2 regions of the Gordonia aquimaris genome follow, and region 2 is predicted to be linked to the other one. Evidence: riboswitches for the same ligand, from Rfam matches in the RefSeq annotation. Region 2 holds a riboswitch; the other holds the start of a gene.
The links. Region 2 has a riboswitch for thiamine pyrophosphate ahead of thiO (glycine oxidase ThiO). Riboswitches for the same ligand answer to the same signal wherever they lie in the genome.

Region 1 (15,978 bases), on a different contig from region 2:
CCTCCAACGCTCCGTAGCTGGCGTGTGACCCGTTGGCGTGCATCGTTTTCTGCATCGACCGGGCGAGATCGAGCACCGACCGGGTGTGCCTCACGTCGACATCGACGAGTACCGAGGAGCTGAAATCCCCGGACACCCTCTCGATCTCGGGATGCAACGGCTCGCGGTGGAAGAGCGGGACGTTGAGCAGGAAACGATCATCGCTGGACCATGCCCCGATGGTGGCGGCGAACACCGCGGCCAGCGCGATCGCGGGCGTCACGCCGCGCTGATGCGCGGAACCGAGCAAGGTCTCCTTGGTCGCGGCATCGATCCAATGGTGATGGCGCACCACACGGTTGGGTCGTTCGGGGTGGCTGTCGGTGGCGCCGGCAGACTCGCTCCGGGCGGGCAAGGCCGGTCCGGACGGCAGTTCGTCGAGGCGTTCCGACCACCAGCGGCGGTCCCGGTCGCGGTTCGGGTCGGGATGCTCGGCGCGATAGGTGAGGTAGTCGCGGTAGGTGACCTCGGCCGCAGGCTGCGCCTGGCCGTCGTAGAGTGCGACGAGATCGGCGAGCAGCATCCGGTAGCTCATCGCATCCGCGGCGAGCATGTCGATGTCGAAGTGCAGGCGATGACGCGCGTCCGGCAACCGGGTCAGGGTCAGGTCGTACACCTGACCTGCGGCGACGTCGAGCATCTGGTGGCTCTTGGTGTCGCGCAGGACAGCCAGTTCGCGTTCGATCGCCGCTGGAGTTTCCGCGCGGAGATCGTTGATTACCAACGGATCTCGGCCGACGTGGTCGAGTACCTGTTGGGTGCCGTCGGGCCGGAAGCGGGCACGCAGCATCGGGTGACGTTGAACGAGACGGTCGGCGGCGGCCCGCAGGCGCTCGACATCGATTCCGGCGCCGTCGAATTCGACGTAGAGGTGGGCGGCCACCCCGCCGAGGTCGGCGGCATCGGTGCGGCCGATCCAGTACGCATGCTGCATGGGGGCGAGGGGAAACGCGGCATCGTCCGAAACCGCGATACCCTCGGCGAGATCCGGGGTTCCGTCGCCGGGGTTCGGGGCGCTCTCGGCTGGATTCGGGGTTGCGTCGGCGGTGGTGGCGCTGTCGGCGGGAGCCGCGGTGGCGTCGAGCATCCGGGCCCAGGCGTCCACACTCGGATCGGCGGCGAGTTGGGCGAAGTTCAGACGGTGTCCGCGTTTACGCCAGCCTCCGGCGATCTTCATCATCCGAATCGAGTCCAACCCGAGCGAGATGAGGTCGGCGTCGTCGGCGATCTCGTCACGCGGAATGCCCAGCGCGTCGGCGATGGCGTCCTTGACCTCGTCGCGTGCTCGCATGAATCCGCTCATCGGCCACCTTCCCCGCGTCGCACCACATACGGCGCGACGCTGCCGAGCTTCTCGCAGGTCTCTTCGAATTCGCGTGCCGGAGTGGACTGCCCGACGATCCCCGCACCCGCTTGCAGCCACGCGGCTTCGTCGGTGGCGAACACCGTGCGCAACGCCAGGGTGGCTTCGAGTTCACCGGCCGACGACGCGGTGATCACCGCACCGGAGTACAAGCCGCGAGACTCCGGCTCCAGTCGATAGATCGCCTCCAACGCAGGTGCCTTCGGGATTCCGGAAGCGGTGATGGATGGGAACAACACCGACAGCGCCTGCCAGGGATCGGCATTCGGGGCCAACTGCCCGGCCACCGTCGAGGCGAGATGTTGGACGCTGCCGCGCTCGCGCACCACCATGTACTCGCTGACCGCAGTGCTACCCGGGGTGGCGATCGAGGCGATCTCCTCGATACATGCGCGTACCGACATTGAGTGTTCCACAACCTCTTTCGGATCGGACAGCAGATCGGCGCGGGCAGCCGCGTCGTCGGCGTCACCGCGTCCGAATGCTCTCGTGCCGGCCAGCGGTTCGGTAACCACCCGTCGGTCGGCATCGACGGCAACCACCAACTCGGGGCTGAACCCAGCGCCCGACATCGCGCCGAGTCGGAACAGATAGGACCGGGCCGGATCGTTGGCCTCGCGCCCCCGGACGAAGGTGGCCGAGATGTCGATGTCGAACGGGATGTCGACACGCCGCGACAGGATGACCTTCTGGTAGTCGCCTCGGGCGATCTCGTCGACCGCGCGGGCGACCCGGCCGCGGTAGTCGTCCCGGTCATCGGACACATCGACGGGCATCACATCGACCGCCGCAGGCTCCGGCGGCGCCGTTGCCCGCGCAGCGACCGCCAGCAGTCGTGCTGCGCGATCCGGGTCGGTGTCACCGGTGTCGATGTGGGCGGGATCGACGGTGTCGGGTTCGATGACCAGCTCCACCTCGGGCACGATCAGATGCGCCAGCTCCGCGTCTTCGGGAACACGCTCGAGCAGACCATGACGGGGCGCACAGAAATCGAATCCCACCCACCCGTAGACACGCCACGTCGACGACTTGAGGCCGGCCAGCGCATCGGCGATCACACGGGCTGGGTCTCCCGACCACTCGGTCGTCGTTCGTGAGTGCCCGTCGACGACGTCGACCGTGCTGCGGGTGAGGATCAGCCGTGCACGCACACCGGCCGCGAACACCCAGCGACCTTCACGCTCGTACACCAGATACTCGTCGAACTCGCCCGATGCGGCCCACGCGGCGCAGATCCGGGCCGCGGAGAGCGGCGGACGCAGGTCGTCGGGCACACCCCCGGCGGCCGCTTCAACGGTCAGCGACATGACCGAGTCCTCCTCGCACAAGCTCGTGATTCGTACAACCCCCGTTAGGTAAGGCTAAACGATGGAGACGGACAACCGAAGCTCACATCGGTAAGCCTGGCCTAATCGGTGTGTTTGAATACCCCCATGAGTGCCCGGAAATCGTCGCGGCGGCGGCGAGTGAACATCCCGGTCGTGATCGCCGCCGCCGGCGTCGCCGCGGTGATCTCGGCGTTCGTGGTGGCCCTCGTCCTGATCGGACTGGTCATCGCCGACGATCGGAGCCCCGCACCGCAACCGCAGCCCAGCGTGATCGACATCGGCGCCGGAACCTCGGCCGTCTTGGGCTTCCACACGACGGCGGCCGCCCATGTCTGACGTCGGCACATCTGACACGACCTCGGAAGCCGATCTGCAGATCGGCTTCCGCCCCCACCCCGATGCAATCGCCGCGCGCTATCGCGACGCAAGCATCTTTCCCGACCAGCCGTTGTGGCACCCACTCGAACGCGCCGCGGCCCGGCACCCGGATGCGCCCGCCGTCACCGATACCGCGACCACCGACCACCTCACCCTCAGCTATGCCGAGCTGTATGCCGCCGTGTTGCGCCGGGCGGCAGGCTTCGTGCAGGCCGGCCTGCGGCCGGGTCAGCGGGTGATCCTGCAGCAACACAACTCGGCGGCGTTCGTCATCACGCTGTTCGGGCTGCTGCGCGCCGGTGTGGCGCCGGTGATGACGCTGCCCGCGCATCGGGTCAGCGAGATCGCACACCTCGCCGCCGGTTCCGCTGCCGTCGCCTACATCACCGAGGACGACCGTCGCGGATACGACTACCGCGAATTGGCCGCGGATCTGCAGCGACGCGTCGGCACGGTGGCGACTGTGTTCGTCGACGGCGACCCCGGCGTGTATGCCGCACTGCCCGATGCCGACCCGGAGACCACCAGATTGCCGTCGGCCGAGGACACCGACCCGGACGCGCCGGCACTGTTCCTCATCTCCGGCGGCACCACCGGGCTGCCGAAACTCATCGCGCGGACCCACAATGACTACGCCTACAACGCGCGCCGCTCCGCCGAGGTGGCCGAACTCACTGCGGCCGACACGTATTTGGTGGCGCTGCCCGGTGCCCACAATTTCCCGCTGTGTTGTCCCGGGATGCTCGGGGTGATGACGGTTGGGGGGCACACCGTCGTCACCGACAACCCCAGCCCGGACAACACCTTCGACCTGATCGAGCGCTACCGGGTCACCGTGACCGCACTCGTCCCGGCGCTGGCCCAGGTGTGGTGCGCGGCCACCGAGTGGGAACCCGCCGACATCAGCAGTCTCCGACTGCTGCAGGTGGGTGGCGCCAAGCTGGCCGAACCCGACGCCGTCGCACTCGATGCCGCACTGGGCGACGTGGTCCAGCAGGTGTTCGGGATGGCCGAGGGACTCATCTGCTACACCCGCCTCGACGACCCCCGCGAGTTGGTGCACGCGGTGCAGGGTGCACCGATGTCGGAGTTCGACGAGGTGCGGGTGGTCGATGAGAACGGTGACGACGTGCCCGACGGCACCGACGGCGAACTGCTGGTACGCGGTCCGTACACGATCCGCGGTTACTACCGCGCCGACGAGCACAATGCACGCTCGTTCACCCCGGAGGGCTTCTACCGGTCCGGCGACCGGGTACGCCGACTGCCGTCGGGCCATCTCGCGGTGACCGGCCGGATCAAGGACACCATCGTGCGGGCCGGTGAGAACGTCGCTGCCGATGACGTCGAGGAGAATCTGCTGGCCCACGAGTCGATCCGTGCAGCCGCAGTCGTCGGCCTTGCCGACGAGTCGTTGGGTGAAAAGATCTGCGCCGCGGTGGTGCTGTCGCACGATCATCCGCGGGGACGCGAACTGACGCTCCCTGAGGTCCGCACGTTCCTCGCCGAACGTGGACTCGCGTCGTTCAAACTGCCCGACCGCCTGGTGGTGGTGCCCACCCTGCCGGTCACCGCGGTCGGGAAGATCGACAAGGCGGTGCTGGTCCGGTCGCTGCAGGAGCCGTGACCGGGCTCACGCCTCGGCGTCGTCAGGAAGCCGGACCGTTCTCCCGCCAGTAGGCCTGGGCCTTCACGTTGGCCTTGCCAAGCTTGTAGTCGTTCTTGAACAACCCCGACACCGCGCGTGTGGACTTCATGTCCAGGGCGACGAACCCGTGATGATCGGTGGCGTCGAACGCGGCATCGCGGACCGCATCGGTCAGCGCCGTGCCGTCACGCTTGATCCAGTTGATGGTGTCCTGGTCGCGCAGTCGCAGCGGTAGCGACGTGTCGGATTCGTGCACGTACTCGAACCAGATCGTCGCCGGCACCGACGGGTTCGACGACGCGGAGATCGCGTCGAGCAGCGAGTTGATTGCCGGCAGCGCCGCGGTGTCGCCCGCGATCAGCCAGCCCTTGGGGGCCGGGTCGCCGATGGCGAACTTCGACCCCATGAAGGTCGACGAGATGGTGTCGCCGGGCCGGGCCGACTGCGCCCACCGGGTGGCTGCGCCGTCGTGGATGGCGAACTCGAGGGAGAACGAGTCGGTCGCCGGGTCCGGATCGACAAGGGTGTAGGCGCGCTGATGGAGCTTGCCGTGCTTGTTCTCGAACCAGATGCGCAGCCACATCGTCGGGTGGACCGGGCGGTCGGCGAGCAGGCCGCCGCCGGTGAAGCCGAGCCGGATGTAGTCGTCGGTGACCGGTTCATTGCTGGTCACGGTGAGCTCGTAGTCGTCGGCACCCATGAGCTTGAGGACGGCGCCCTGCCACCCGCGCGACTTGGACTTGGTCTGTTCCGCCATGTGACACGGCCTTCCCTCGACAGCAACTTCCGTCAGGGTAGCCTAACTTAGGCTGCGCTCACGCCGGCGCCAGCGGCACGATCCCCGGATGGGAATCGAGGTACGACTTGGTGAACGAGCAGACCGGCCTCAGCCGAGCTCCTTGGTCACGCACATACGCGATGGCCCCGACCATCAGGCGGGTGCCGAGACCGTGGCCGGTGTATTCGTCGTAGAGCACCGTGTGCAGGATCGTGATGGTCGGTTTTCCCTCGCTGACCTCGGTGCTGTACCCGAGCACGCCGACGAGGTCGCCGGCCACCCACAGCTCGAACCTGTCGCGGTCGGGATTGTGGACCACCTGGGCGATCTGCTGCAGAATCGCCTGCGCAGACTGTGGTGGTCGATGCTGATGCTTCCTCTGCACAATCCCTCCTGAACGCGGCGGATCGCCGGCGGCGGGGCTCCCCTCCCGACACCGACGTAGGACCCTATGTGATCCCTGTCACAGGCTACCCTACGATGGCGTAGGTTGTCGGTCGCGGCCCCCGGCCCGCACCGAGCACCGCGACGTCGTAGGGTGGTGCTGATCCCGGCGGACGCCGCGATCGACAAATTGAACACGCGGGGGCTCCCACGATCACCGGGGGCTGAGATGGCGACGGGACGGTCGCCGACCGCCCGAACCTGTCCGGGTAATGCCGGCGTAGGGAGTCGCATCATGGGAACACGTGTATCCGAAACTGCCGTCTCGACTGTCACCCAGGGACCGATCGAGGGAAGCAGCAAGCACTACCGCGAGATCGATCATCTCCGGGTTCCGGCGCGACGCATCCAGCTGACCAACGGCGAGCACCTCGACGTCTACGACACGTCCGGTCCATACACCGACGTGACCGCGACCATCGACGTGGAGCAGGGATTGCCGCCGACTCGCGATGCGTGGCACCGACCCGAACCAGTGAACGGGGCGTCGACGCAGCTGGCGTGGGCACGCGCCGGCATCGTCACCGACGAGATGCGCTTCATCGCCGCACGTGAGGGTGTCGAGGTGGAACTCGTGCGTGCCGAGGTCGCCGCAGGGCGTGCGGTGATCCCCGCCAATCATCGTCATCCCGAATCCGAACCGATGATCATCGGCAAGCGGTTCGCGGTGAAGGTCAACGCCAACATCGGAAATTCTGCAGTCACCAGTTCGATCGCCGAGGAGGTGGAGAAGATGGTGTGGGCCACCCGCTGGGGCGCCGACACCATCATGGACCTGTCCACAGGTCGCGACATCCACATGACCCGCGAATGGATCATGCGCAACTCCCCGGTCCCGGTTGGCACGGTGCCGATCTATCAGGCGCTGGAGAAGGTCAACGGTGATCCCACCAAGCTGACGTGGGAGATCTACCGCGACACCGTGATCGAGCAGGCCGAGCAGGGCGTGGACTACATGACCGTGCACGCCGGGGTGTTGCTGCGGTATGTGCCGCTCGCGGCCCGGCGGGTCACCGGCATCGTCTCGCGCGGCGGATCCATCATGGCCGCCTGGTGTCTGGCGCATCACCAGGAGTCGTTCCTCTACACCCACTACGAGGAGCTGTGCGAGATCTTCGCCCGCTACGACATTACCTTCTCGCTGGGTGACGGTCTGCGGCCCGGCTCGATCGCCGACGCCAACGACGAGGCGCAGTTCGCCGAGCTCCGCACCCTTGGCGAACTCACCACGATCGCGAAATCGCATGGTGTGCAGGTGATGATCGAAGGACCGGGCCACGTACCGATGCACAAGATCGCCGAGAACGTGCGGCTCGAAGAAGAGTTGTGCGAAGAGGCGCCGTTCTACACGCTCGGACCGTTGGCCACCGACATCGCACCTGCCTATGACCACATCACCTCGGCCATCGGCGCCGCGATGATCGCGCAGGCCGGCACCGCGATGCTGTGCTACGTGACGCCTAAAGAGCATCTGGGACTACCCAATCGCGATGACGTCAAGGTCGGTGTGATCACCTACAAGATCGCCGCTCACAGCGCCGATCTCGCCAAGGGGCATCCGGGCGCGCAGGAGCGCGACGACGCACTGTCCAAGGCGCGCTTCGAGTTCCGCTGGACCGACCAGTTCAACCTGGCCCTCGATCCGGATATCGCACGCGAATATCACGACGAGACGATGCCCGCCGAACCGGCCAAGACCGCGCACTTCTGCTCGATGTGCGGGCCGAAGTTCTGCTCGATGCGCATCTCGCAGGATGTGCGCGACTACGCCGAGCAGAACGGCCTGGTGACCGCCGAGGACATCGACCGCAAGATCGCCGAGGAGATGGCCGCCAAGTCGGCGGAGTTCGCCGAGCACGGCAACCGGGTCTATCTACCGTTGGAGGCCGCGGCGGGAGGCTCCCCCACCTGATGACCGATGACCTCCGATTACCCATGGCGCCACCCGGTGTGACGCCGCGACGGGTTCTCACCATCGCGGGTTCGGACTCGGGCGGCGGCGCCGGCATCCAGGCCGACATGCGCACCTTCGCGCTTCTCGGACTGCATGCCTGCGTCGCCGTGACAGCGGTGACGGTGCAGAACACGGTGGGCGTGCAGGATTTTGCGGAGATCGCGCCGGCGACGGTGGCCGCGCAGATGCACAGCGTGGTCACCGACATCGGCGTCGGGGCGGCCAAGACCGGGATGCTGGCCTCGGCACCGATAATCGAGGCCGTCGCCGCGGCATGCGGCGAGCTCGGCATCGGTCGCGATCGGCCCGTCCCGCTGGTCGTCGACCCGGTGTGTGCGTCGATGCACGGTGACCCCTTGTTGGCTGCCGAAGCCCTGGAGACGTTGCGCTCCACCTTGTTCCCCATCGCCACCGTGGTGACGCCGAACCTCGACGAGGTGCGGCTGATCACCGGCATCGACGTCGTCGACGCCGCGTCGCAACAGGACGCGGCCCGCGCCTTGCACGCGCTGGGGGCACAATGGGCGCTGGTCAAGGGCGGACACCTGCGCACGTCGGCCCAGAGCCCCGACCTGCTGTTCGACGGCGAGCACTTTCACGAGTTCGCCCATCCACGCATCGAGACCGGGCACGATCATGGCGCCGGGGACACCCTCGCGGCGGCCACCGCCGGTGCGCTCGCGCACGGTTATCCCGTGCCCGACGCGATCGACTTCGCCAAGCGGTGGGTGACCCGGGGACTCGAGGCCGCCTACCCGCTGGGCGCCGGGCACGGTCCGGTCAATCCGCTGTGGCGGGTGTCAGAGCGTCCCGACTGACCGCCCGCCGCGAACGCGGGACCCACGACCGAAATGCACCCCAGCGAAACAGTCCTGGGGGCGCATTTCGAGGGTTCGACGCGGCCATTGCCGAGCCCGGCCATAATGCGGTACATGAGCTGGAACTATCTGATGGACATGGACGGTGTTCTCGTCCGCGAAGAACACTTGATCCCCGGCGCCGACGAGTTCCTGGCCGAGCTGCGCGCCAACGATGTCCCGTTCATCGTGTTGACCAACAACTCGATCCGTACCCCGCGCGACCTGCGGGCACGCCTGCTGCGCACCGGCTTGGACATTCCCGAGGAGTCGATCTGGACGTCGGCACTGGCCACTGCCCGGTTCCTGGAGTCCCAGCGCCCGGGCGGATCGGCGTACGTCGTCGGCGAGTCGGGTCTCACCACGGCGCTACACGAGATCGGCTACGTGATCACCGATTCGGACCCCGACTACGTCGTACTCGGGGAGACTCGGACGTACTCGTTCGAGGCGATCACCACGGCCATCCGCCTGGTGGAACGCGGGGCCCGGTTCATCGCGACCAACCCCGACGCCACCGGGCCGTCGGCGGCCGGCTCGCTCCCTGCGACAGGCGCCGTGGCCGCCCTGATCACCCGGGCCACCGGCCGCGAACCGTATTACGTGGGCAAGCCGAATCCGCTGATGATGCGCTCAGCGCTGCGGCAGATCGGTGTGCATTCCGAGCACACCCTGATGATCGGTGATCGGATGGACACCGACGTCATCTCCGGCATGGAGGCCGGGCTGGAGACCATCCTGGTCCTGTCCGGCATATCGACTCCCACGTCGGTGGAACTGTTCCCCTATCGGGCCACCCGGGTGATCGATTCGGTTGCCGATCTCGTCGGCCACACCGCGAACCCATTCGGGACCTGACAGGCTCGCGCGCCCGGCACCCCGCAACCTCACCTCCCACGCGCCCAGCACGGCAGCCGACAGAAGTTCGGGACCTGAGCGGGTGTCGCGCCCAGCACGGTAGCCGACAGAACCCGGTTCTTCGTCGACAGCACCTGTCCAACAACGCCGACAGCACCCGCCCCCACAGGGAACGGGTGCTGTCGGCGAATAACCGGGTTCTGTCGGCGCGAAACGGGGTTCTGTCGGCGCGAAAGCCTGTCGGCGCAACCCCGATCAGAATCCGCTCTCCGAGCGAAAGCTAGCTGAGCGCCTTCGCCTTCAGCGAATCGAACTCCTGCTGGGTGATGGTGCCGGAGTCCAGCAACTGCTTGGCGTCGGCGATCTGCTCGGCCGGGCTCTTGGCCGTGGCGACCGACTGGATGTAGCTGTCGGTGGCCTGCTTGGCCTCCTTGACCGCCTCATTCTGACGCTCTGCCATACCGCGGCCCTTGACCAGCAGGTAGACGATTGCAGTGATGTACGGCAGCAGGATCAGGAAGATGATCCACACGGCCTTGATCCAGCCGGAGGACTTGTCACGGAAGAGGTCGATGATGATGTGCCAGAGGACGATCAGATAGGCCACGAACGCGAAAATGACGATCGTGTACCAGATGAAGTCCCAGAACGAGTCCCACATCGGGCATACTCCTTAGCCGGTAGGTGACGTCGGGGTGTCCGACGCTGCGTTCCATAGCTTCTCACAGCTGCGCTCACGCAGTGCGCTTTGACCGGGATAGCTAGGGTGCTCCCATGGAACTCGGCCTCGATACTTTCGGCGACGTGACGGTTGACGACGACGGGAATGCGGTGTCGGCGGCACAGACCATCCGTGACGTCGTGGCACAAGCAGTCCTCGCCGACGAGGTGGGTGTCGACTTCTTCGGCGTCGGGGAACACCACCGCGACGACTACGCCGTCTCGGCACCCGAAGTGGTCCTCGGTGCCATCGCCGTTGCGACCCACCGGATGCGGTTGGGCTCGGCGGTGACCGTACTCAGTTCCGACGACCCGATCCGGGTATTCGAGCGTTTCGCCACCGTGGACGCGTTGTCGGATGGCCGCGCCGAAGTGATTCTCGGGCGCGGATCGTTCACCGAGTCGTTTCCCCTGTTCGGCTACGACCTCGCCGATTATGAGGACCTCTTCGCCGACAAATTGTCGCTGTTCGCCCAGCTGCGGGCGGGCGAACCGGTGACCTGGTCGGGTGCGACCCGCACTCCGCTGACCGGACAGTCGGTGTACCCGGGGTTGTCGTCGGCGCCGCTGCCGACCTGGATCGCGGTCGGCGGGAGTCCGGAGTCGGTGATCCGCGCCGCGACGCACGGTCTGCCGCTGATGCTGGCGATCATCGGGGGCGATCCCGCCCGGTTCACGCCCTACACCGATCTGTACCGCCGTGCGCTCGGTGAACTCGAGCAGCCCACCGATCTGCCGGTGGGAGTCCACTCCCCCGGCCACATTGCCGACACCGACGAGCTGGCACGCGAACAGCTCTGGCCGCATTACCGGACCTACATGGCCCGGATCGGCCGCGAACGAGGCTGGCCGCCACCCACCCGGATCGAGTTCGAGCGCGCCGCGGGCCCGGCCGGCGCGCTCCATGTGGGCTCTCCCGACACCGTGGCCCGCAAGATCGCGGCAACCGCGAAGACACTGGGGCTCAACCGCTTCGACCTCAAGTACTCACACGGCACGCTGCCTCACGAGCATCTGATGCGCAGCGTCGAACTGTACGGCACCCAAGTAATCCCGCAGGTCCGCGACCTGCTCAGCGCCGACTGAGCGTCACCAGGAAGTCGTCGTGATCGTCGGTCCACTGCCGCTCCACCACGACCCCGGCCTGAGCCAGTTCGTCGGCGAGTGTCGAGCGATCGAACTTGGTGCTGATCTCGGTGAGGACCTCGGCACCGCGCTCGAGCTGCCAATTCCGGTCCAGGCCGCGGAACCGGACGTCGACATCGCGGCGGGCACGCAGCCACATCTCGATGCGGTGCTGCACCGGGTTCCACCGGGCAATGTGGTCGAAGTCGTCGACGTAGAGTCCGTCGGCGTCGAGCCCGCGGCGGAGCACCTCGATCATGTTCCGATTGAAATCGGCCGTCACACCGGCTTTGTCGTTGTAGGCCGCCACAAGTCGGCCAGTGTCCTTGATGAGGTCGGCGCCCAGCAGGAAGTAGTCTCCCGGATCGAGCGCCTTGGCCAGGCGGCCCAGGAAGGTGGCGCGCATCGCGTCGTCGAAGTTGCCGATGGTGCCCCCGAGGAACACCGCAATCCGCGGACCGTCCGAGGCCGGCAAGGTGAGGTCGGGTGCGGTGAAATCGGCGACCGCCGGTTCGATGTCGATATCCGGGTAGTCGCGGGCGAGTTCGGCGGCCGAGGATTCCAGGATCTCGGTGCTGACATCGAGCGGCACATAGGTGAATCGACGCCCCGTGGCCTCGGCCCGGTCGGCGAACGCCGCCAACAGCAAGCGTGTCTTGGTGGAGGTGCCCGACCCGAATTCCACCATGGTCGCCGCATCGGTCAGCGCAGCGATCTCGGTGGCACGTGCGTACAGGATCGACGTCTCCCGACGCGTCGGGTAATACTCCGGCAACCGGGTGATTTCGTCGAAGAGCAGGCTGCCCCGCTCGTCGTAGAGCCACTTGGTCGGCAGGGTCGGCGGATCGGACCACAATCCGTCGGCGGCGTCGTCGGCGAGTTGACGACCGGCGTCGGCGGTCATCGGGCCAGTCGCAGACCGGAGAAGGCCCACCGCGCCGAGGCCGGAAAGAAGTTACGGTAGGTGATGCGCTCGTGCCCGGGTGGGGTCACCGCGCTCGCACCGCGCAGTACATGCTGGTCGCACATGAACTTCCCGTTGTACTCGCCGACCGCGCCGTTGGCGGGCACGAATCCCGGGTAGGGCAGGTAGGCGCTGGCCGTCCACTCCCACACGTCGCCGATCATGGTGGCGCCGGCTCTCCCGGGATGGCAACGTCCCACGTCGAGTAGCTGTCCACGTGCGCTGTCGCCGGTCTCGACGGCTGCCTCCCATTCGAACTCGGTGGGTAGCCGCGCGCCGGCCCACCGGGCAAATGCGTCGGCCTCGTAGAACGACACGTGCACCACCGGTTCGTCGGCGACCAGCTGACGTCGGCCAGATAGCGTGAAGGTGGTCCACTCCCCATCCACCAGGCGCCAGTATTCCGGTGCCTGCCAACCGGTTTGCGTGATGTGCGCCCAGCCGTCGGACAACCAGAGTTCGGGACGACGATAACCGTCGTCGGCCATGAACGCCAACCATTCGGCGTTGGTCACCGCCCGCTCGGCGATCTCGAAGTCCTCCAGGAAGACCCGATGTCGGGGACCCTCGTTGTCGTAGCTGAAGCCGGCAGATCCCGGCGTTGCTCCCACTTCGGTGACACCGCCGGCCACCGAGCGCCAGGTGAGCGGACCGGGTTCACCGGGTTCGTCGATGTCGCGATCCACGTAGACCGGATCGAAGGCATGCGTGGAGAACAGGTGCTTGATGTCCATCAAGAGCAGTTCCTGATGTTGCTGCTCGTGATTGCATCCCAGCTCGAGCAAGGCCAACGCATAGTCGTCGAGTACCCCGCGTTCCAGCGCATCAACCATCGCGCGGTCGACGTACTCGCGGTAGAGCCCGACGTCGGCGACACCCGGTCGGGTGACCAACCCGCGTTCGGGGCGTGGATGCCGGGCGCCGACCGCCTCGTAATAGCTGTTGAACAGGTAGCGGAATGAGTCGTCGTAGACGTGATACGACTCGACGTTTCGGAGGATGAACTCTTCGAAGAACCAGGTCACATGCGCCCGATGCCATTTCGCCGGGCTGGCGTCGGTCATCGATTGCGGCGTCTGATCCTCGGCGGAGAGGTCCGCGCTCAGAGCGTCGGTCAACGACCGCACCTCAAGGAATCTGCGGGCCTGGGCGGACATGGACTCGACGTTGCCGGACTGGGTCGACTCGGTCTCGATCGACACAGGGCGATTGGTGATGCTCACCGGTACCTCCCGTTGTGGTGGACCCGGCGGCAAGGCCGGGGGCGGACGGGCAACCCTGGCATCCATCGTTACCAGCCTCCCCACCGCTGTCAACGACGCTCGAGTCAACGCACTCGAGCGACGACACTCAGCGATGCCGGTGGCCTCAGACGTTCGACGGACGGGTTCGGTGTCATCGCATCACACGCCACCGACAAGTTCCGCCGGCAACCAACTGCGTCAACCAAGGGTTGACGCAGTCTCGATTGTCAACCTAGTGTTGACGCATGCCCGAGCGCACCCAGGTCCACGATGTCCGCCTCGATGATCTGATCGCCGGTGTCCGTGCCGCGCACGATGATCCCCTGGACCAGCTGACCGGCGCCATGATCACCGCCGAACACATCGGCGAAGTGGCCGACCACCTGATCGGCCACTTCGTCGACCAGGCCAGGCGCACCGGGGCCTCGTGGGCCGACATCGGTGCGGCCATGGGGGTCAGCAAACAAGCGGCCCAGAAACGGTTCGTGACGCGCACACCCGCCGACGCCGCGCCGACACCGTTGGCAGATGAGGCGAATCCGTTCGCGCGTTTCACTCCGCGAGCACGCAATGTGATCGCCGAGGCACACAATGTGGCAGTCGCCGATCACAGCACCGCGGTCACGCCCGAGCACCTGGCGCGGGCATTGGCCGTGGCTCCGGAATCCATCGCCGATTTGACCTTGCGCGCCCACGGTGTGCCGGCGGCATCTCTTGCCGCCGCGTGCACTGCCAACGGCCCGGCGTCGACTGCGATGCAGCCCTCCGAGGGCGAGAAAACTGTTGTGCCCTACGACGAGCGGTCCCGTTCAGTGCTGCAGGCGACACTGGCGTCGGCGGTCGATCTGGGCCACGATTTCGTGGGCACCGAACACATCCTGTTGGGCCTGTTCACCGATCCGGAGATGGCGGCCATACTGTCGGGGCTCGGCATCGAGCAAACCGTCGCCCGCGCAACCATCGTCAGCTCGCTCGCCGACCTCGGTCACGGCGCGAGCTGACGCCGACGATCAGCTGTCCGATCGACCGGATCCACCGGCAGTGGAGTCGGACTCGTCGGACCACTCCACCTCGTCGGCGGCGATGTAGTGCATTGCCGCCTCTTCGGCAGATGCTCCGGCGCCGTCGATGCCGACGTCGCCGGCCACCGCATCCTTCTCGCGGTCGACGCCCGACCCCTCGTCCGGAGCCACCAACCGTCCCGACCGCCCGTCCCCGGCTTGTTCGTCGCCTTCGAAGTCATCCGAACGATCGGATTCGTGCGACCGCCAGCGCTTCGCGACGTTCTCCTCGGCTTCGATGTCGTCGAGCGGATCGGTCGCCCCGATGTCGGCTTCTTCCTCGGCGAGCCGTTCGTCCAGGGTCTCCCCGTCGCGCTGCTCTCGCTCGGTGAGCCCGTGACGCGCGCCGCTCGGCTGATGGTCGGGCGGCGAATATCCCTCGTCGAGGACATCGTCGACACCACGGTCGACCAGCGTGTCCTCGGGTTGCAGTTGATCGTCGTCGTCGAGGCTGTACTCGCCGTCGGAACCTTCCGGGGTGCTGCCGATGTCACTCACGGGTTCCACGATGCCAGCCCACCGGTGCCGAATCCAGGTGTAGCGGTCGTGCACGCCCATCGAGGACGCCGGGCACCTGAAATCCTGACGCCGAGACACGACGTGGAGTGCCAAACACTGTTGACCGGCGCCGGTGTTCCGTATCCTCCCTGCCATGACCACACCGTCAGATCCACAGAATCCCGGTTCTTCCGACCCCGACCCGGGTGCAGGCGCCGAGTCCGGTCGTACCCCGGAGCCGGGCACCGGCGGCACACCGCCGCCGTCGTATCCGCCGCCGGGCTCCACACCCCCGCCGCCGCCGTCCGGCTACCCACCGCCCGGTTCTTACCCGCCGCCCTCGGGCCCGCCGCCCGGTGGTGCCTACCCGCCGCCACCGGGTCCGCCGCCATCAGGCCCGCCCCCGCAGGGGCCGCCCCCCGGGTACGGCGCCCAGCAACCCGGCTACGGTGCGCAGCCCGGCTACCCGCCGCCCCCGGCCGGTGGCTACGGCCAACCCGCCGGTGGTCCCGGCGGATACCCGCCGCCGCCGGGCGATTACGGCGCACCGGGCGCCTACGGCGGTGGCGCGTACGGCGCTCCGACGGCCGAGCAGTTCTCCATCGGCGAGGCCTTCAGCTACGGCTGGAACCGCTACAAGGAGAACGCGTTGTCGTGGATCGTGGTGATCCTGATTTCGCTCGTCGTGTCCGGTGTCATCCAGTGGCTGGGCAACATCT
Region 2 (15,978 bases):
GCGTTGCTGAAGGTGCTCGACGTGCGGGCGCCATCGGTGGTCACCCCACAGATGTTCGAGTACGGCCTCGTCGCCCGCGCGCGGGCGAACCCCAAGCACATCGTGTTGCCCGAAGGTGAGGAGGACCGGATCCTGCGCGCCGCCGGGCACCTCCTGCGACGCGGCGTCGCCCGTCTCACACTGCTCGGCCCAACCGACCGGATACATACGCGCGCACAGGAACTCGGTGTCGACCTGGACGGCGTGGACGTGATCGATCCCGCATCGTCGGAGCTGTTGGATGATTTCGCCGCCCAGTACACCGAGATCCGCAAGCACCGCGGGATGGACATGGAACGCGCCGCCGAGATGATGCACGACGTCTCGTATTTCGGCACGATGATGGTACACACCGGGATCGCCGACGGCATGGTGTCCGGGGCGGTGCACACCACCGCACACACGATCCGGCCGGCCTTCGAGATCATCAAGACCAAGCCCGGCGTCAACACGGTCTCCAGCGTGTTCTTCATGTGCCTGGCCGACAAGGTGCTCGCCTACGGCGACTGTGCGGTGGTGCCCGACCCGACGGATCAACAACTCGCCGACATCGCCATCTCGTCGGCGCAGACGGCCGCGCAGTTCGGGATCGAACCCAAGGTCGCCATGCTCTCGTATTCCACCGGCGAGTCGGGCTCCGGCGCCGACGTCGACAAGGTGCGGGTGGCGACCGACCTCGTACGAGAACGAGCGCCGGAGGTCCTGGTGGAAGGTCCCATCCAGTACGACGCCGCGGTGGAACCGAGTGTGGCGGCGACCAAGATGCCCCAGTCGCCGGTGGCGGGGCAGGCGACCGTTCTCGTGTTCCCGGATCTCAACACCGGCAACAACACCTACAAGGCGGTACAACGCAGTGCGGGTGCGGTCGCCATCGGCCCGGTGCTGCAAGGCCTCAACAAACCGATCAACGATCTGTCCCGCGGTGCGCTCGTCTCCGACATCGTGAACACGGTGGCGATCACCGCCATCCAGGCCCAGGGTGAACCCGGGACCGTGACGGAGGGACCGGCATGAACGCGACGGCCGCCGGTGCGGTGCTGGTCCTCAACGCCGGTTCGTCGTCGCTGAAATACCAACTGGTCCATCCTGGTAGCCAACAGGTGGTGGCCGACGGTATCGCCGAACGGATCGGCGATACCGGATCTTCGATCACCCATGAACAAGACGGCGATGTCGAGACCGTGTCGGCGGAGCTGCCCGACCACCATGCGGCCATCGAGCGGGCGATGCGGTTCTTCACCGACCACGGCACGGATCTACGCAGCGCCGGGTTGCAGGCGGTGGGCCATCGAGTGGTGCACGGGGGACGCACCTTCTTCCGCCCGACCCTGATCGACGACGAGGTGATCGGGGAGATCTCACGAATCTCCAGCCTTGCGCCGCTGCATAATCCGGCCAACCTGATCGGCATCGAGGCAGCTCGGACATTGCTTCCGGAGGTGCCGTCGGTGGCGGTTTTCGACACCGCGTTCTTCCACGACATGCCCGACGCTGCCGCGACCTACGCCATCGACCGCGGCGTCGCAAGTATGCACGCCATCCGTCGCTACGGATTTCACGGCACCAGCCACGAATATGTCTCGGAGCAGGTGGCCGGGTTCCTCGAACGCCCCCTCGAGTCGATCAATCAGATCGTCCTGCATCTCGGCAACGGGGCGTCGGCGTCGGCGATCGCCGGTGGTCGGCCGATGGACACATCGATGGGGATGACCCCGCTCGAGGGATTGGTGATGGGCACCCGCAGCGGTGACGTCGATCCGGGCATCGTGCTGCACCTGCACCGTGTCGCGAAGCTCCGGGTCGATCAGATCGACACGCTGCTCAACAAGCAGTCCGGGCTGAAGGGTTTGTGCGGCGAAAACGACTTCCGGACCATCACCGAGAAGATGGCGCAGGGCGACGAGGCGGCACGACGCGCCTACGACGTCTACATCCATCGCCTGCGCCGCTACATCGGCGCGTACATGATCGAGTTGGGGAAGGTGGACGCAATCACGTTCACCGCCGGTGTCGGTGAGAACGCGGCGAGTGTGCGCGCCGATGCGCTTGCGGGCCTGGAGAACTACGGGATCGTCGTCGACCGCGAGCGTAATGCCCTGCGCAGCAAAGATGCCCGGCGAATTTCGCCGGACGATGCCGACGTGTCGGTGCTCGTGGTCCCCACCAACGAGGAACTGGCCATCGCCCGACAGTCCGCGGAAGTCGTCAGCACCCCGCGTTGAGTGGGCGTCCTTTCCCGTCGAGTGGGCGCGGTATCTCGTTCGTTGGGCGCCGTATGTCGTTGACTGGGCGTTGTTTTGGGTCGAGCGGGTGCGTTGTCTGATCTCGATACGCCCTCGGCTAGCGCCTCGGGCTACTCGATCAGCGAGGCGGGGGCTTCACGCTACTCGATGAGCGGGGCGGGGGCTTTGGGCTGCTGGATGAGCGGGGCGGGGGCTTTGGGCTACTCGATGAGCGGGGCGGGGGCTCTGGGCTTCTGGATCGGCGGGGCGGGCTTTGGGTTGTTCTATCAGCGAGGGGTGGCGTGTTCAGAAGAGCGTGTCCGGCCGCACGTAGTTCGCGAGGTCGACGAGCATGAACCGGTGATCTCGGTTGGACCGGGTCTGTCGGGCCAGTGCTCGCAGACTGCGTTCGGTGCCGGCCCGCAGGCCCTGCTCGGTGAACGGATATCCCAGCAGCGTGGTCGGTTGAAGGGTGGGATCGGTGTCGGGATTCTCGTGCACCCAGCCCAGGGCGGTGCCGAGCACGATGAGTAGCAGACGCTGCTTGCGGGGTTCGCCCTCGGGCATCACGCCCACTCGTCGCGCGGCTTCGACGACCTGCTGGCGGGTGATCTCGCCGGTGGGTCTGCCGTGCACCAGTGCGATCACCGCGGTCGCGCGTGCGGTGTTGAAATGTCTGCTGGTGGGCGGCACTTCGTCGAGCGGTGCGATGGCCGACGCGACGTCACCGGTGGCCACCGCCAGCCGTGCCAGCCCGAAGGCCGCGGTCACGATCCCGTGGTCGGTGAGCCACAGATCGTGATAGTGGTGGGCGGCGACATCGAACAGTTCGGCTATGCGTGCGTCGTGACTCTCCGACGGCAAACCCTCATCCGACAGCCACCGGCCGATGAGTTCGGCCGTACCGGCCACCGCCAACTTCGGTGCCACCTCGCCGGGCATCGCCTGCAGCACATCGCTGAACCGCTCATAGGCCAGCTCTGGCTCGTCGTTCATCAGCGCGCAGATGGCCAGATACCATTGCACGCGCCACGAATCACCGTGGTGCACCGAGACATCCCGCAACAGAGCGAGGGCGGTGTCGACGTCGTCGAGTTCCAGATGCGCGCGCACCTCGGCGAGATCGATCTCCAGGGACGGGTGTTTGCGCTTGTCGGTGCGGCCGAGCAGTGACGAGAAGCCGTCGGCGCGGGCCGCATGGATGGAGTCCAGGGTCTGGCGCGGATCGGAGAACGCGGCCGAGGTGAGCATGCTCGACGCGGGATCGGCCGGATTGACCAGCGGCAGCGGCAACGCCCGGGCGATGTCGACAGGATCGTAGAACGCGGCCTGTTCGGGATCGAAGAAACCGTCGACCGGCGCCAACATCAGATCGGTACCGAACGTCGAGCGTTGCGGGGTGAACACCGTGGACAGCGATGGGCGCGGCACGCCCGTGTGCACGGCGACGATCTCGCGCAGCACATTGAGGACCTGGGTCGTCATCTCGTCGGTGGAGGCGAACCGGTCGGCAGGGTCTTCGGCCGTAGCTCGTTGCAGCAGAAGGTAATACGACGGATTATCTCGGAACACCGGGGTGTCCTCGGGGGAGGGCAGGCCGTCGAGGTAGCGGCCGTTGCGTTTGGGCATGTCCACGGTGAGCGCCGCGAGGGTGCGACCGATGCTGTAGATGTCGGAGGCCACCTGCGGGCCGGTCCGGACGATCTCGGGGGCCTGGAAACCCGGTGTGCCGTACAGGTGTCCGTACCCGTTGATCGCCGACACCGCACCGAGGTCGATCAGCTTCACCTCGTCGCTGCCGACCATGATGTTCTCGGGTTTGACGTCGTTGTAGACCAGGCCGACGGAGTGCAGGTAACCGACGGCGGGCAGTACCTCCAGCATGTAGGCCATCGCGTGCTCGACGGGCAGCAACCCGGTGCCGCCTTCGTCCTCGGCAGTGATCTGTTTGAGGGTCTGCCCGCCGATGTACTCCATCACGATGTAGCCGAAACGGTCACCGAATTCGTTGACGTGCTCCACGAAGTTGTAGATCTTGACGATGCCGGGGTGGTTCACCGACGCGAGGAACTGTCGTTCGGCGACAGCCACCGCCTGCGCCTCGGAGTCCGACGAATTGAGCAGACCCTTGAGCACGACGGGGCGGTCGGAGACGTTGCGGTCGATGGCCAGATAGATCCAGCCGAGGCCGCCATGTGCGATGGCACCGGCGATCTCGTACTGGTCGGCAACCAGTGTGCCCTGTTCGAGGCCGGGCACGAACGAATACCGCACCCCGCAGTGCGGACACTCGCCGGTGAGATCGCCCTGACCGGGACCGGAGGTGCGTCCGACCGGTTTTCCACATCGCCAGCACGTGCGTTTGCTCTCCGCGATGACCGGGTGGGTCAGCACCGCATCTGCGGGCTCGATGTCGGTGATCTTGGGCAACTCGACGAGTCCACTGCCCAGACGACGATCGTGCACCATCGATCGGTTGCGCGGCACCAGTCGCCGACCTGAGCCGAGGGCGGAGATAACGTCGGTCGGGATCGTCGGTCCGGACCGTCCCGACACCCGGTCGGTGGGTCCGTCTTCCTGGTCATCTGCGTTCCCAACGTCGGCGTACTGGGTTCCGACGTCGAGATCGCCGAGGGTGGCCTGCTGGGTGCCGACATCGAGATCGTCAACCGACGCCTGCTGGGTGCCGACGTCGAGATCGGCTGCCGACGCCGCCTGGGTACCCACGTCGGCGGGCTCGTCGTCGCAGAGCTCATCGCGGCTCACCGCCTGCGTGCCCACCTCGGCCCCGCCCGCGTCCGCTGTGGACGCCGGCGCCTGCGGGCGATACTCCTCGTCTGTCATCTCAGCCTGTCATCTCAGCACGTCACCTCGATCGGCCAGTGCCGCTCGGTCGGATGCTCTCCGTCGTCTCCTCATCGGTCATGCCGTCAGTCTCTGTACACCGGTTGTGGCGGTCCGTTACTCGGCCCCAGGATCGACAACCAGCGGTCGTACATCTCTTGCCACTGTCCTGAGCTGCGGAGCTGTTCGAGGACTCCGTTCACGAAACGCACCATGTCGTCTTGGCCCTTCGGGATTCCGACACCGTAGTACTCCACGCCGAGACTAGGCCCCACGAGTTGCACCCACGGGTCCTGTTCGGCGAGGCCGGCGAGGATGGCGTCGTCGGTGCTGACCGCGTCGGCCTGACCCTGTTGCATCATCACCAGGCAATCGGCCCACGTGGTGGTGGTGACCATTCTGACGCGCGGCACGATGGCCTGTATTCGGCCGATGGAGGTGGCGCCCCGGGCGGCGCAGACGCGTTTGCCGACGAGTTGCCGAGGTTCGGTGACACCGGAGTTGCGGGTCGATAGAATGCGTTGGTACGCAACGTAGTAGGGGGTTGAGAACGACACATCCTGCAGCCGGTCACACGTGATGCTCATCGTCTTCACCACCACGTCGACGGAGTGGTCGGCGAGCGCCTGGGTGCGGTCGGCGGAACTGAGCACCCGGAACTCGATGGTGGCTTCGTCGCCGAAGATGGCTTGCGAGATCGCGCGCGCGATGTCGACGTCGAATCCCTGGATGTCGCCGCTGATCGGGTCGCGGAAACTGAACAGATTGCTGCCGATGTCGAGTCCGACGATGAGCCGCCCGCTCTCCAGGATCTCCGCCATCGTGCTGCCCCGCGGCATCTGGCCGGGGGGTGGCATCGCACCGGGGCGCAGGCTCACCGTCGCGTCGCAGTTCTGCGAGGTCGGCACCGGCTCGCGCGGCACATCGGTCTGCGCACCGGGAGGCAGCGGACGTGCTCCGAACGCGACCGGTGGCGGCGATTCCGGTGCGGGGAACCGGGCGCAGCCGGTGGCGGCGGCACCCACCGCCAGGGCCAGTACGGCCGACGTCGTCAGCTTCTTGATGCGTACCCGAACCTCGAACCGGTCGATCATCGGTACTCCCGGATACGCGGGATCAGTCCGATCACCACCGCGGCGCCGGCGAACAAGGTCAGTCCGAGGATGCCGGAGCCAGTGAAGCCGAGGACACGTTGGGCGGTGTTGATGTCGTCGCGGAAGGCCTGGCGGGTGGTGGTGATGCTGTCGACGAGCGCGCGGTCGAGGTCGCGGTAGGCCTGCGCGGTGGTGTTGCGCCCGTCGCCCATCGTCATCGTGCGGGCCTGTGCGAAGTCACCTGCCGACATCTGTGCGCGGACCTGCGCATCGAGTTCACGCCAGCGGTCGAGCACATAGTTGGCGTTGTAGATCTGCGCGTCGGTGACGACGCTGGAGTCACCGCGCTCGCGCTCCACCCGGTCGATCAGCCGCTCGATGGCGGCGGTGGTGTCGGTGAATGTGCGGTCCTGATCTTCTTGGTCACCGCGGCGCACCAATGACAGCGTCTCCGCCGACCGCGCCTGCTGGGTGAGAATGCGTGCCGAGGTGAGTTCGCGCAGTGGGGCCGCCCCGTCCACGCGCGCGTTGTTGGTGGCGGCCACCGACATCAAACCGGAGGTCAGCAGCCACACCGTCCCCACGACGACTGCGATCAAGGCCGACAACACACCGACGTTGAATCGACGTCGAGTGCGCCTGACCAGATAGCGGCTGGTGGCCAAGAGCCCGACGACCAAGGCGACCAACGCGATGTACACACCCCACGGTGGCTTCGTCAGCGCACTCTGCGGATCGGCGATTGCCATCGACCGACGCTGGTACAGGCGCTGGGCGGCCGGCAGGATCTTCTCCTGCATCATGGTCGACGCCTCGCCGAGGTACGCCGAGCCGACCGGGTTGCCGAGACGGTTGTTGGTCCGGGCGACTTCCACGAGGCCGCTGTATACCGGGATGCTGATGGCCAGGGTGTTGAGGTCCGAGTCGATCTCGCGAGAGGCGGCCGCGCTGGTGGCTCGCTCGACCTCTTCGGAGGACCCGGCCGCGATGATCAGCGACGACGACGCGGTGGCGAGCGCGTCGGCGTATCGCGTCCGCAACTCCGGCGATTCCAGGCCGCCGGAGATGAACGCCGAGTTGGCCGAGGCATCGGCGATCGACAGTGAACTGTAGAGAACCTGGGAGGCTTCGGCGAGCGGCTCGGTGCGATCGATCATCAGCCGAAGTGTCTGGGTGCGGTCTTCCAACGTAGTCGAGGCGTACAGACCGGTGGCCACACACGAGATCGCGAGCACCACAAGGATCAGGATGAGTTTTCCCGGACTGGTAACCGAGTAGTGGCGCAGCGTCGTCAGCGGCGACTGTGCCCGCTGGCGTGTCGAGGTGACGAGATTGCGGCGGTCGGAGAGCACCTGTCGGATCGGAGGCGCCGTGGGACTGGGCCGGATGGTCCGGCCCGCACGCGTGAGCGCGGTCCTCATGGGCGAGACGTCGCCGGTCACGTCAGGTTCCTTCCGAACTCTCCATATTTCCGGCGTCACTTTCCGATCGTGCCGGTCGTGCCGGCGTCGGGTTCACGGTCTCCACCTTGTCTGTCGCCGCGCGCAGTCCATATGTTTCGTCTCTCGGCAAGTGGCGAAACGCGATGTCCGGCGTTGCGTCGAAAGCTCGAGGACACGGTTCGGACATCTGCCTCAACCCTAGTCCTCGGGTGCGCGCCCGGCTCGACGTGCGGTGCCGTGTCCCCGCACTTGTCGGATTGCGGGCGGATCGGGTCGGCGGGGGAGTCGACCAGAGGCGGATCGGGTCGGCGGAGTGAATTCCACGTTCGCACTCTGGCCAGTACCGGCCGCCTCACATACGGTGGACGACGTCCGGGCCGCACGGTTGGAGAGTCGGGGCGACGACGAGCAGCAGGAGGCAGAGTGCGCGGAGACGGCGACGGTTGGGTGGTCGATCCGGACGGTTCGCGCTACTGGGGCCGCAATGGTGCGGCAGGACTGCTGCTGCGCGCGCCGCTGCCCGACGGGTCCACCGGGATCCTGCTTCAGCACCGGGCGGTGTGGTCGCATCAGGGCGGTACCTGGGGTTTGCCCGGCGGTGCCCGCGACTCTCATGAGAGTGCGATCGACACGGCGATCCGCGAGGCCGACGAGGAAGCCGGTATCGGGGACAGCGCGCTGCGGGTGGTTGCCGCGATCGTCACCCACCAGGCGCCCAGCGGGTGGACGTACACCACGGTGATCGCCGAGGTCGATCAACCGGTGGACACCGTGGCGAACTTCGAGTCCGCTGAGCTGCGCTGGGTGCGCGAGGACGACATCTCCGAGTTGCCGTTGCATCCGGGTTTCGAGAATGCTTGGCCGATGCTGCAGGAACGCATCAACGCTCTCGATCCGCGGAGCTGAGAATCGTGCCCAATTCTGCAGTCGGGCCCAGTTTTGGGATCGGGCCACCGCCGGTCACTGCGTCGGCCGGAGCCGGTTGGCCCCGGCGATGAGTGCGCGGACGTTGGCTTCGTCGGCGGTCTGGCCGGTGCCGTACGCCCAGCATCGGCGGTCGTCGTGTTCGCACAGCAGGAATGTGATGACGGTCCCGGCGACCTCGCGCTGATGGAGTCCGGCGATCTGGACCGGCGCCCCGATGTCGTGCAACATCGACGTCATTGCCCCGATCGGGCCGGCGGCGGTCGCCTGTAACGACATGATCTTGTCGGCGTGGGCGATGGTGGCCTGGCAGGTGACCAGGTCTTCTCGGTCCCGTCGGGTCGACCAGGTGCCCAGCCGGATCGCCCCGGTCGGGGCGTACTCGGCGAGGAAGCCTTCCCAGCTCAGGCCGGTCGCCTCCTCGCGCATGCCGCGTGGCAGCGACTGACCGAACCGAGCCGCGAACGGATCGGTGCGTGGATGTGTTGTGCGTCGGATGGTGTGCATGGAATTCGCCTGTCCGGTCGAGGAGCGACCGACGGGCAGATGCGCAACGACCCCGCAGCGGGGGGTCGGTCAGATTCAGACCCCGCTGCGGCGGGTTACGAGCGCGTTCTGCATGCACAACATGATGGCGACCACGATAGACCGCGCAGTTGCGACGCGGCAACTGCGTTGTCGGCGCAACGTCCTACAGCGCACCACGCAACTGCGTGGCGGCCGTGCGTGGATCGTCGGCGGCGGTGATCGCGCGGACCACCACTGCCCGGCGGGCTCCGGCATCGGTCACCGCAGTGAGCCGGTCGGCGTCGATGCCGCCGATGGCGAACCACGGCTTCTCGGTCGCGACCGCCGCTGCCTGACGGACGAGGTCCAGGCCTGGGGCGGACCGGCCGGGTTTGGTCGGCGTGGGCCAGCACGGCCCGACACAGAAGTAGTCGACGTCGTCGTCGTCGACCGCTTCGCGTAACTGTGCTGCGTCGTGGGTGGAGATGCCGATCGCGATGTCGGCGCCGGCAATGTGGCGGGTCAGCTTGGCGGGCAGGTCGCCCTGTCCGACGTGCAGGACATCGGCGCGTGACAGTGCGGCGATGTCGGCGCGGTCGTTGACCGCGAGCATCGCGCCGTGCTGGTGGGCGATGGCGCGCATATGTGCCAGGATCTCGAGTTCCTCTCGGGCCTCGAGGGTGCCGAACTGCGCTTCGCCGGGCGAACCCTTGTCCCGTAACTGGACGATGTCGACACCGCCGGCGACTGCAGCGGACACGAAGTCGACGAGATCTCCGCGTTCCCGGCGGGCGTCGGTGCACAGGTAGAGGCGGGCGTCGGCGAGCCGCGCGGTCCGCGCGCTTCGGGTGTCGGTCACGGTGGCCACGCTAGCCGTGGGAGTCGAGACGACTGCGGCCCCGGGTCGCCACCGCCGTGCCAACGCCCAGAACGACGGCGGTAGCCTGGGGTGGAACGACACGGGAGCCCGGGGTGCGCCGGGCTGAGAGTGCGGATCGATCCTCCGCTGACCGTTTGACCTGATCCGGGTAATGCCGGCGAAGGAAGGATGATCTGACGTGATTGCTGACAATTCCGGCTCCGCCACCGGCCTGCTGGCGGTGATCGGTGGCGGTGTCATCGGCTTGACCTGTGCCTTGGCCGCTGCCGACGCCGGTTGGCGGGTTCGGGTGTTTGACGCCGGCGCCGAGCATCGGGCGGCATGGGTGGCGGCGGGCATGCTCGGGTCCCTGGGTGAAGGGCATCCCGGGGAGGACGAGCTGCTGGCATTGTCCACCGAGTCGGTGCGCCGCTGGCCGCAGTTGCTGTCCCGTCTGGGCGGCCACAGCGTTCTGGCAGCCGCCGACTCGCTGTTCGTCGCAGCGTCCTCCGCCGACGCCGAACATCTCGATACTCTCGCCGACTTCGTCTGGGCCCGCCGACCGCGCGCCCAGGACGACCTGCGCCGGGTGGGCCCGACTGAGATACGGCGACTCGAATCGGCCGTGAGCTCCCGGCTGCACAGCGGCTATCTGGCCATCGGTGAGGGCGCGGTGGACAACCGTCGATTGCTCGCCGCGTTGCGGGAGGCGCTTCTGGCGGCCGGTGGTGAGGTGATCGAGCGGCGGATCAGTGATCTCGCCGAGCTGGCCGACGCCGATGACATCCTCGTCGCCGCGGGATTGGGAACGTCCGCGTTGGTGCCGGAGGTGTCGTTGCATGCGGCCAAGGGAGAGATCCTCCGGCTCCGTCGGACCACGTGGTCGGTGCCACCGCCAACGCACGTGGTGCGAGCGCGGATGCACGGTCGGGCGGTGTATCTGGTCCCGCGGCAGGACGGCGTCGTTGTCGGCGCCACTCAGTACGAACCGTTCGACGAGACGGCCTTTGCCCCCGATGTCGGCGGCGTGACGGACCTGCTGTCCGACGCCGTCGACCTCATGCCCGGTCTGCGTACCTACGAGCTGGCCGAGGCCGGTGCCGGCATGCGTCCGTGTTCGGTCGACGGGCTCCCCATCATCCGTCGCATCGATGAGCGGGTGCTGGTTGCCACCGGCCACGGCCGCAACGGAATCCTGTTGGCGCCCTATACGGCTCATGTGGTCCTCGACGTACTCCGCGGCGCTGCAGGCCGGCGCACTGTCGGGGCCACGAACGCGAGCGACGCCATCAACCAAGGAGTGAGCAGATGATGACGGTCACCGTCAACGGAGAGGACATGACCCTGCGGCCCGATGCCTCGGTGGCGGAACTGCTGAGGAGTATGGGTCTGCCGGACCGAGGTATCGCCGTCGCCGTCGACGGCGTGGTTGTTCCCCGGGGGAGCTGGAGCACGGCCCTGCATGCGGGTGCCGGTGTTGAAATCGTCACGGCGGTGCAGGGTGGGTAGTGCGATGCGGAATGATCCGACCACGGATACGAACGCCGAATCCGCGCTATACGGGAACGCGAAGGCCGCTGACTGTCTGCGGATCGCGGACCGCGAGTTCGCTTCTCGGCTCATCATGGGCACCGGGGGGATCTCCAACCTGGCCGTTCTCGAGCGGGCCCTGGTGGCGTCGGGCACCGAGTTGACCACCGTGGCCATGCGGCGTGTGAGTCCGGACTCGCGTACCGGGATGATCGAGTTGCTGCGTCGCCTGGACATAGCGATCCTGCCCAACACCGCTGGCTGCCATACGACGGCCGAAGCAGTGTTGACTGCGCAGCTCGCCCGCGAGGCCGTCGAGACCCATTGGGTGAAGCTCGAAGTGGTGTCCGATGAACGTACCTTGCTACCCGACCCGATCGAACTGATCGACGCGGCGAGGGCCTTGGTCGACGATGGCTTCGCCGTGTTGGCCTACACCAACGACGATCCGGTTCTTGCCGGGCGGCTGCAGGCTCTCGGTGTCGCAGCCGTGATGCCACTCGGGTCACCGATCGGTACCGGATTGGGTATCGCGAATCCGCACAACATCGAGATGATCGTCGCAGATGCACAGGTGCCGGTGGTCCTCGACGCGGGTATCGGCACTGCGAGCGACGCCGCTCTCGCCATGGAAATCGGTTGCGATGCAGTCCTGCTCGCCTCCGCGGTCACGCGCGCTGATGACCCGGAGCGAATGGCCACGGCGATGAGGCACGCGGTGATCGCCGGGCGTCATGCCGCCGGCGCCGGCCGTATCCCGAAGCGCTTCTGGGCTCGGGCGTCCTCGCCGCAACGCGCCTGAATAATACCTCGCGATGTGACGATCATGGCGAAATACATTGGCGTGGAGCCGGTTTCGTTACGCGGCGGGCTCGCAGGCTCGCTCGCCGCTACGCAACCAGCGGGTTGGGGCAAACTGCGGTTGGGCAGTGGGCCCGCATGCTGCTCGCCCGGCGTACGGTGTCGCGTATCGCGCACCACATGGGTTGCTGTGCAACCGATGTGGCCGTCGGGTACGCGACACCGTTGCGGCGCCGTTGTTTCACGCTATGGAGTTCTCAAGGGACGGTTGCGGTCCCGACCGGGGTCGGGTGCGTGGGAAGACTTGGCTGCGTGACCTACTTGCCGGTCGGCGTGGCTCAGGCGGCGGCGGGTAGGTAGTCGAGGTTGAGGGTGCGCCGGTTGTGGGCCGGTATCGGCCGACGTGTCGGGTCGACAGCGGCGGGTGGGATGAGCCAGGGATGTCGGTCGTGGCCCATGATCACCTGCCAACCGTTGTGGTGGATGTCGGCATGACACGACGGGCACAGCAGACAGCCGTTGTCCAACACCGTGATTCCACCATCAGCCCAATGCACGATATGGTGGCCTTGGCAGCGGGAGGCCGCCACGCCGCATTTGATGCAACACTCGTCGCGTTTGTGCAACGCTTTACGCAGATGGGCTGGGAACAGGCGTTTGTCTTTACTCATCTCCATCGGCACCGCCTCGCCGTCGACGATCGCGACGGTCGCGGTGGTGTCACAGGTTAGGGTGCGCAGCATGGCTTCGGTGAGTGAGCCCATGAATGGTAGTTCGGCCAGGTCAGGGGTATCGGCGGGCACCGACACCAGCATCTGGTGACGGGGTGCCGAGGCCGCATCGCCGCTGCGGGCAGCGATATCCAGCAACGCTTCGAGGGCGTCGGCATGCCGGCGCTCGGTGGAACGCGCATCCGGTGAGCCGTCAGGTTCGGGGCGGGGTGCCGCCAACTCTTCCATTGCGGCCGAGAATTTTTCGCCGACTTCGGTGTTGAGGTCGGCACGTACCTGCAGGCGTCCGTCACCGTCGACATCGTGGGTGAGCGCATTGAGGTTGCGGTCCTCGGATGCCGGTAGCCCACCGGTGTCGGCGGCGGCCTGGTTGCCCAGACGACGCGCGTGTTTACCGATGTCGGCGGGGGTGGCGCCGGAAAAGAAGTGCGCGAGAAGTTCGGTCACGATGTTTAGACGCGCCACATCGTCGATCGGTTCCGCCGATCTTTTCCCGACATGATCGACTCCTTTACCCACCGCATCCACATGTTCGGCGGAGATCGCCCCATCGGCGGCATGCGCGGCCAGAGTGGGTAGCTGCTCGCGTGCGGCAGTGATACGGATCAGCCGGGAGGCGACCGCCGGCGCGAGCCCCATCACGATCAACAGTTCGCTGAGTTTGCGGCCGTGGTCGCGGGCCACACCGAGTCGGTCGAGCGCACCGACCACCGTGGCGGCGTGATGGTCGATCAGGTTACGTAACGTGACCAGAGCGGTCATCGCATCAAACGCTGCACGCCCCGACATATCGTCGCCCAAGTGCAGGTCACGAACAGAATCAGTGATGGTGGTGAGATCCCCCGAAGCTCCCATGACTCCACTATGGTCGAACACCAGTTCGATGTCAAGGAGTTTCTTAAAGATAGTGCAGAAGATTTTTGAGCGGGTGGGGTGGTTTCGATACGCGGCGGGCTCGCAGGCTCGCACGCCGCTACTCAACCAGCGGCATGGGCTCGCTCGTCGCTACTCGACATGCGACAGGGAGTGTTGCTGCGGGGCGGGGGTTTCGATACGCGGCAGGCTCGCTCGCCGCTACTCAACCAGCGACGGGGGGCGGCGGTGCATGGGCAGCACGCCGCTACTCAACCAGCGCCAGATAGCGGCGGTGCATGGGGCGGCACGCCGCTCATCAACCAACGGGCTGGGGTGCGTTGTCCACCAGTTCGTGGGTGACGCCGTAGGCGGCGCGCATGCGAGTCATCTCGGCGTCTCGGACGCGGTAGCCCCGTTGCGAGATGCGTTGTGGACCACCGCCGATGCGCATTCGGAGGTGACCGAATCCCGCCATCACGGGCGCGCCCGCGCGGATGACGTGCTTGAGTCGCGTGTCGGGGATGTGTAACGCATCGGCGTCGGAATCCCCCAGGAACACCCGCTGGAGCGCATGGACCAACCGGGTGGCCGCCGCGCGTCGGGCGGCGGTCGGGCCCGGCAGCGTATTGGCGATCTCTGGGATCAGGTAATCGTCGGTGAGTGCGACCACGAACTCGCGGTCGTGGTCGTCAGGTCCGGGCGAGGTGAGTCGGTAGAGTTCCTCGATCCGGATGTGATCGGACTCGTCGGCCGGATTCAGCTCTGGCTCCATGCCGATTACGTGTCCGACGTAGCGCCATAGGTGATAGACGGCATCGAGGTCGTCGTCGCTGAGCCGAACCCCGAGGCTGTGCATGGCCTCAAGCGCGATGTGGCCGAACTCGGCCATCGTGAACGCCATGTACGGCTGCGGGATCGGCACACCCCACGCCGGCTCGTCCCATTTCCCGGACCGGGACAGGCCGCGACGCACGTGCGCATGGATCATCCGAACCCGGACGGTGTAGGCGAAACCGCCGCCTTCACGACGCATCCCGCCCGGCGTCAGGATCTGACGCATCCACTCGCCGACCTCGACCGACCGGACGGCGGGCATCGACGCGTACCGGCCGGTCTGCACCAACGGCTTGCCTGCGATGCTGTTGCCGGCTCCGCGCAGCAACGACGCTGCGGCCAGTACCACCCCCAGCGCCGCGGTGTGCCGGATCAGTGCGTCGGCAGCGCGGTCGAGCCGGGTGTGATCGACCCAATCGGGCTCGTCGTCCAGGAATTCGAAGAGGTTCCGCAGCGAATCGGGGGCATCGTCGAGGGCGTCGATCCCGTGCTCGAGCGCAGTGCGCACCGCGTCGGTCGTCGACGATCCGGCGAAGTTGTCGTTCGCCACGGCGTCCGCGAGTGCATCGCCTTGCCACATCGCCGACACCCACCGTTCGCCCGCCGCGCCGTAGCGTGCGACGGCGAGGTCGGCGTTCACCAGTTCTCCGGGCGGGTGCAGTTCCACGGCTTCAGTGAAACACGAGGAATCCTCACTTACTATTCACTTTCATGGCCGGTGCCGCGCGACGCTCTCCACCGAGATCCCGACGTGCCCGTCCGCAGCAGAATCGCAGCGTTGAGATGCGCAGACGACTTCTCTCTGGCGCGGTGGAGCTTTTGGTCAGGCGGCCGGGCATCCGTCCCACCACGCAGCAACTCGCCGACCATGCTCACGTCAGTATCGGCACGGTCTACCGCTACTTCGCCGACATCGATGCACTCATCGAGGAGTTGCGTGCGGCCGCGATCCACGACATCACCACGTCGTTGGCCACCGGCGTTGGCCGCGCGATGGACGCGGAACCCATGACCGCGATGGTGACCATCGTCGAGACGTTGACCGCCGCGTTCGAGAAGCACGACCCGGTCCTGCGCGTGTCGTACTCGACCACCGAGGCGGAGTTCGGCGACGCATGGGCAGAGGTCGAAGAACCCCTGGTCCCGCTGGCCCGCATCCTCCCCGCCCGACTGCGACCGGACCTCGAGCCGCATGAACTCGACGATCTGGTGTTCCTCACCATGGGCGCAACCGCCAATCTGTGTCTGCGCATCGCGCTGTTGCGGCCCGACGGGGCCGACCGCGACGAGTTGGTC

Region 1: it holds a riboswitch for thiamine pyrophosphate, as region 2 does, so the genes downstream of both, thiC (phosphomethylpyrimidine synthase ThiC) here and thiO (glycine oxidase ThiO) in region 2, are expected to answer to the same signal.

The regions. Positions count from the first base shown of each region.
Region 1 covers NZ_JAPKFM010000004.1:281,374-297,351, reverse strand. The annotation lists gene OSB52_RS06595 (non-ribosomal peptide synthetase) at 1-1,342, opposite strand, end outside; gene OSB52_RS06590 (salicylate synthase) at 1,339-2,709, opposite strand; gene OSB52_RS06585 (hypothetical protein) at 2,836-3,066, shown strand; gene OSB52_RS06580 ((2,3-dihydroxybenzoyl)adenylate synthase) at 3,059-4,735, shown strand; gene OSB52_RS06575 (siderophore-interacting protein) at 4,758-5,513, opposite strand; gene OSB52_RS06570 (GNAT family N-acetyltransferase) at 5,572-5,919, opposite strand; TPP riboswitch at 6,107-6,222, shown strand; gene thiC (phosphomethylpyrimidine synthase ThiC) at 6,214-7,890, shown strand; gene thiD (bifunctional hydroxymethylpyrimidine kinase/phosphomethylpyrimidine kinase) at 7,890-8,750, shown strand; gene OSB52_RS06555 (HAD-IIA family hydrolase) at 8,865-9,647, shown strand; gene OSB52_RS06550 (SHOCT domain-containing protein) at 9,928-10,308, opposite strand; gene OSB52_RS06545 (LLM class flavin-dependent oxidoreductase) at 10,422-11,453, shown strand; gene egtD (L-histidine N(alpha)-methyltransferase) at 11,440-12,396, opposite strand; gene egtB (ergothioneine biosynthesis protein EgtB) at 12,393-13,679, opposite strand; gene OSB52_RS06530 (Clp protease N-terminal domain-containing protein) at 13,946-14,701, shown strand; gene OSB52_RS06525 (DUF5709 domain-containing protein) at 14,711-15,259, opposite strand; gene OSB52_RS06520 (DUF2189 domain-containing protein) at 15,414-15,978, shown strand, end outside.
Region 2 covers NZ_JAPKFM010000018.1:14,661-30,638, reverse strand. The annotation lists gene pta (phosphate acetyltransferase) at 1-1,053, shown strand, start outside; gene OSB52_RS16360 (acetate kinase) at 1,050-2,261, shown strand; gene OSB52_RS16355 (serine/threonine-protein kinase) at 2,568-5,105, opposite strand; gene OSB52_RS16350 (glutamate ABC transporter substrate-binding protein) at 5,192-6,199, opposite strand; gene OSB52_RS16345 (GlnX family signal transduction membrane protein) at 6,196-7,641, opposite strand; gene OSB52_RS16340 (NUDIX hydrolase) at 8,065-8,547, shown strand; gene OSB52_RS16335 (2-isopropylmalate synthase) at 8,602-9,072, opposite strand; gene thiE (thiamine phosphate synthase) at 9,257-9,931, opposite strand; TPP riboswitch at 10,022-10,136, shown strand; gene thiO (glycine oxidase ThiO) at 10,134-11,243, shown strand; gene thiS (sulfur carrier protein ThiS) at 11,243-11,440, shown strand; gene OSB52_RS16315 (thiazole synthase) at 11,445-12,263, shown strand; gene OSB52_RS16310 (HNH endonuclease) at 12,601-13,848, opposite strand; gene OSB52_RS16305 (oxygenase MpaB family protein) at 14,165-15,349, opposite strand; gene OSB52_RS16300 (TetR/AcrR family transcriptional regulator) at 15,466-15,978, shown strand, end outside.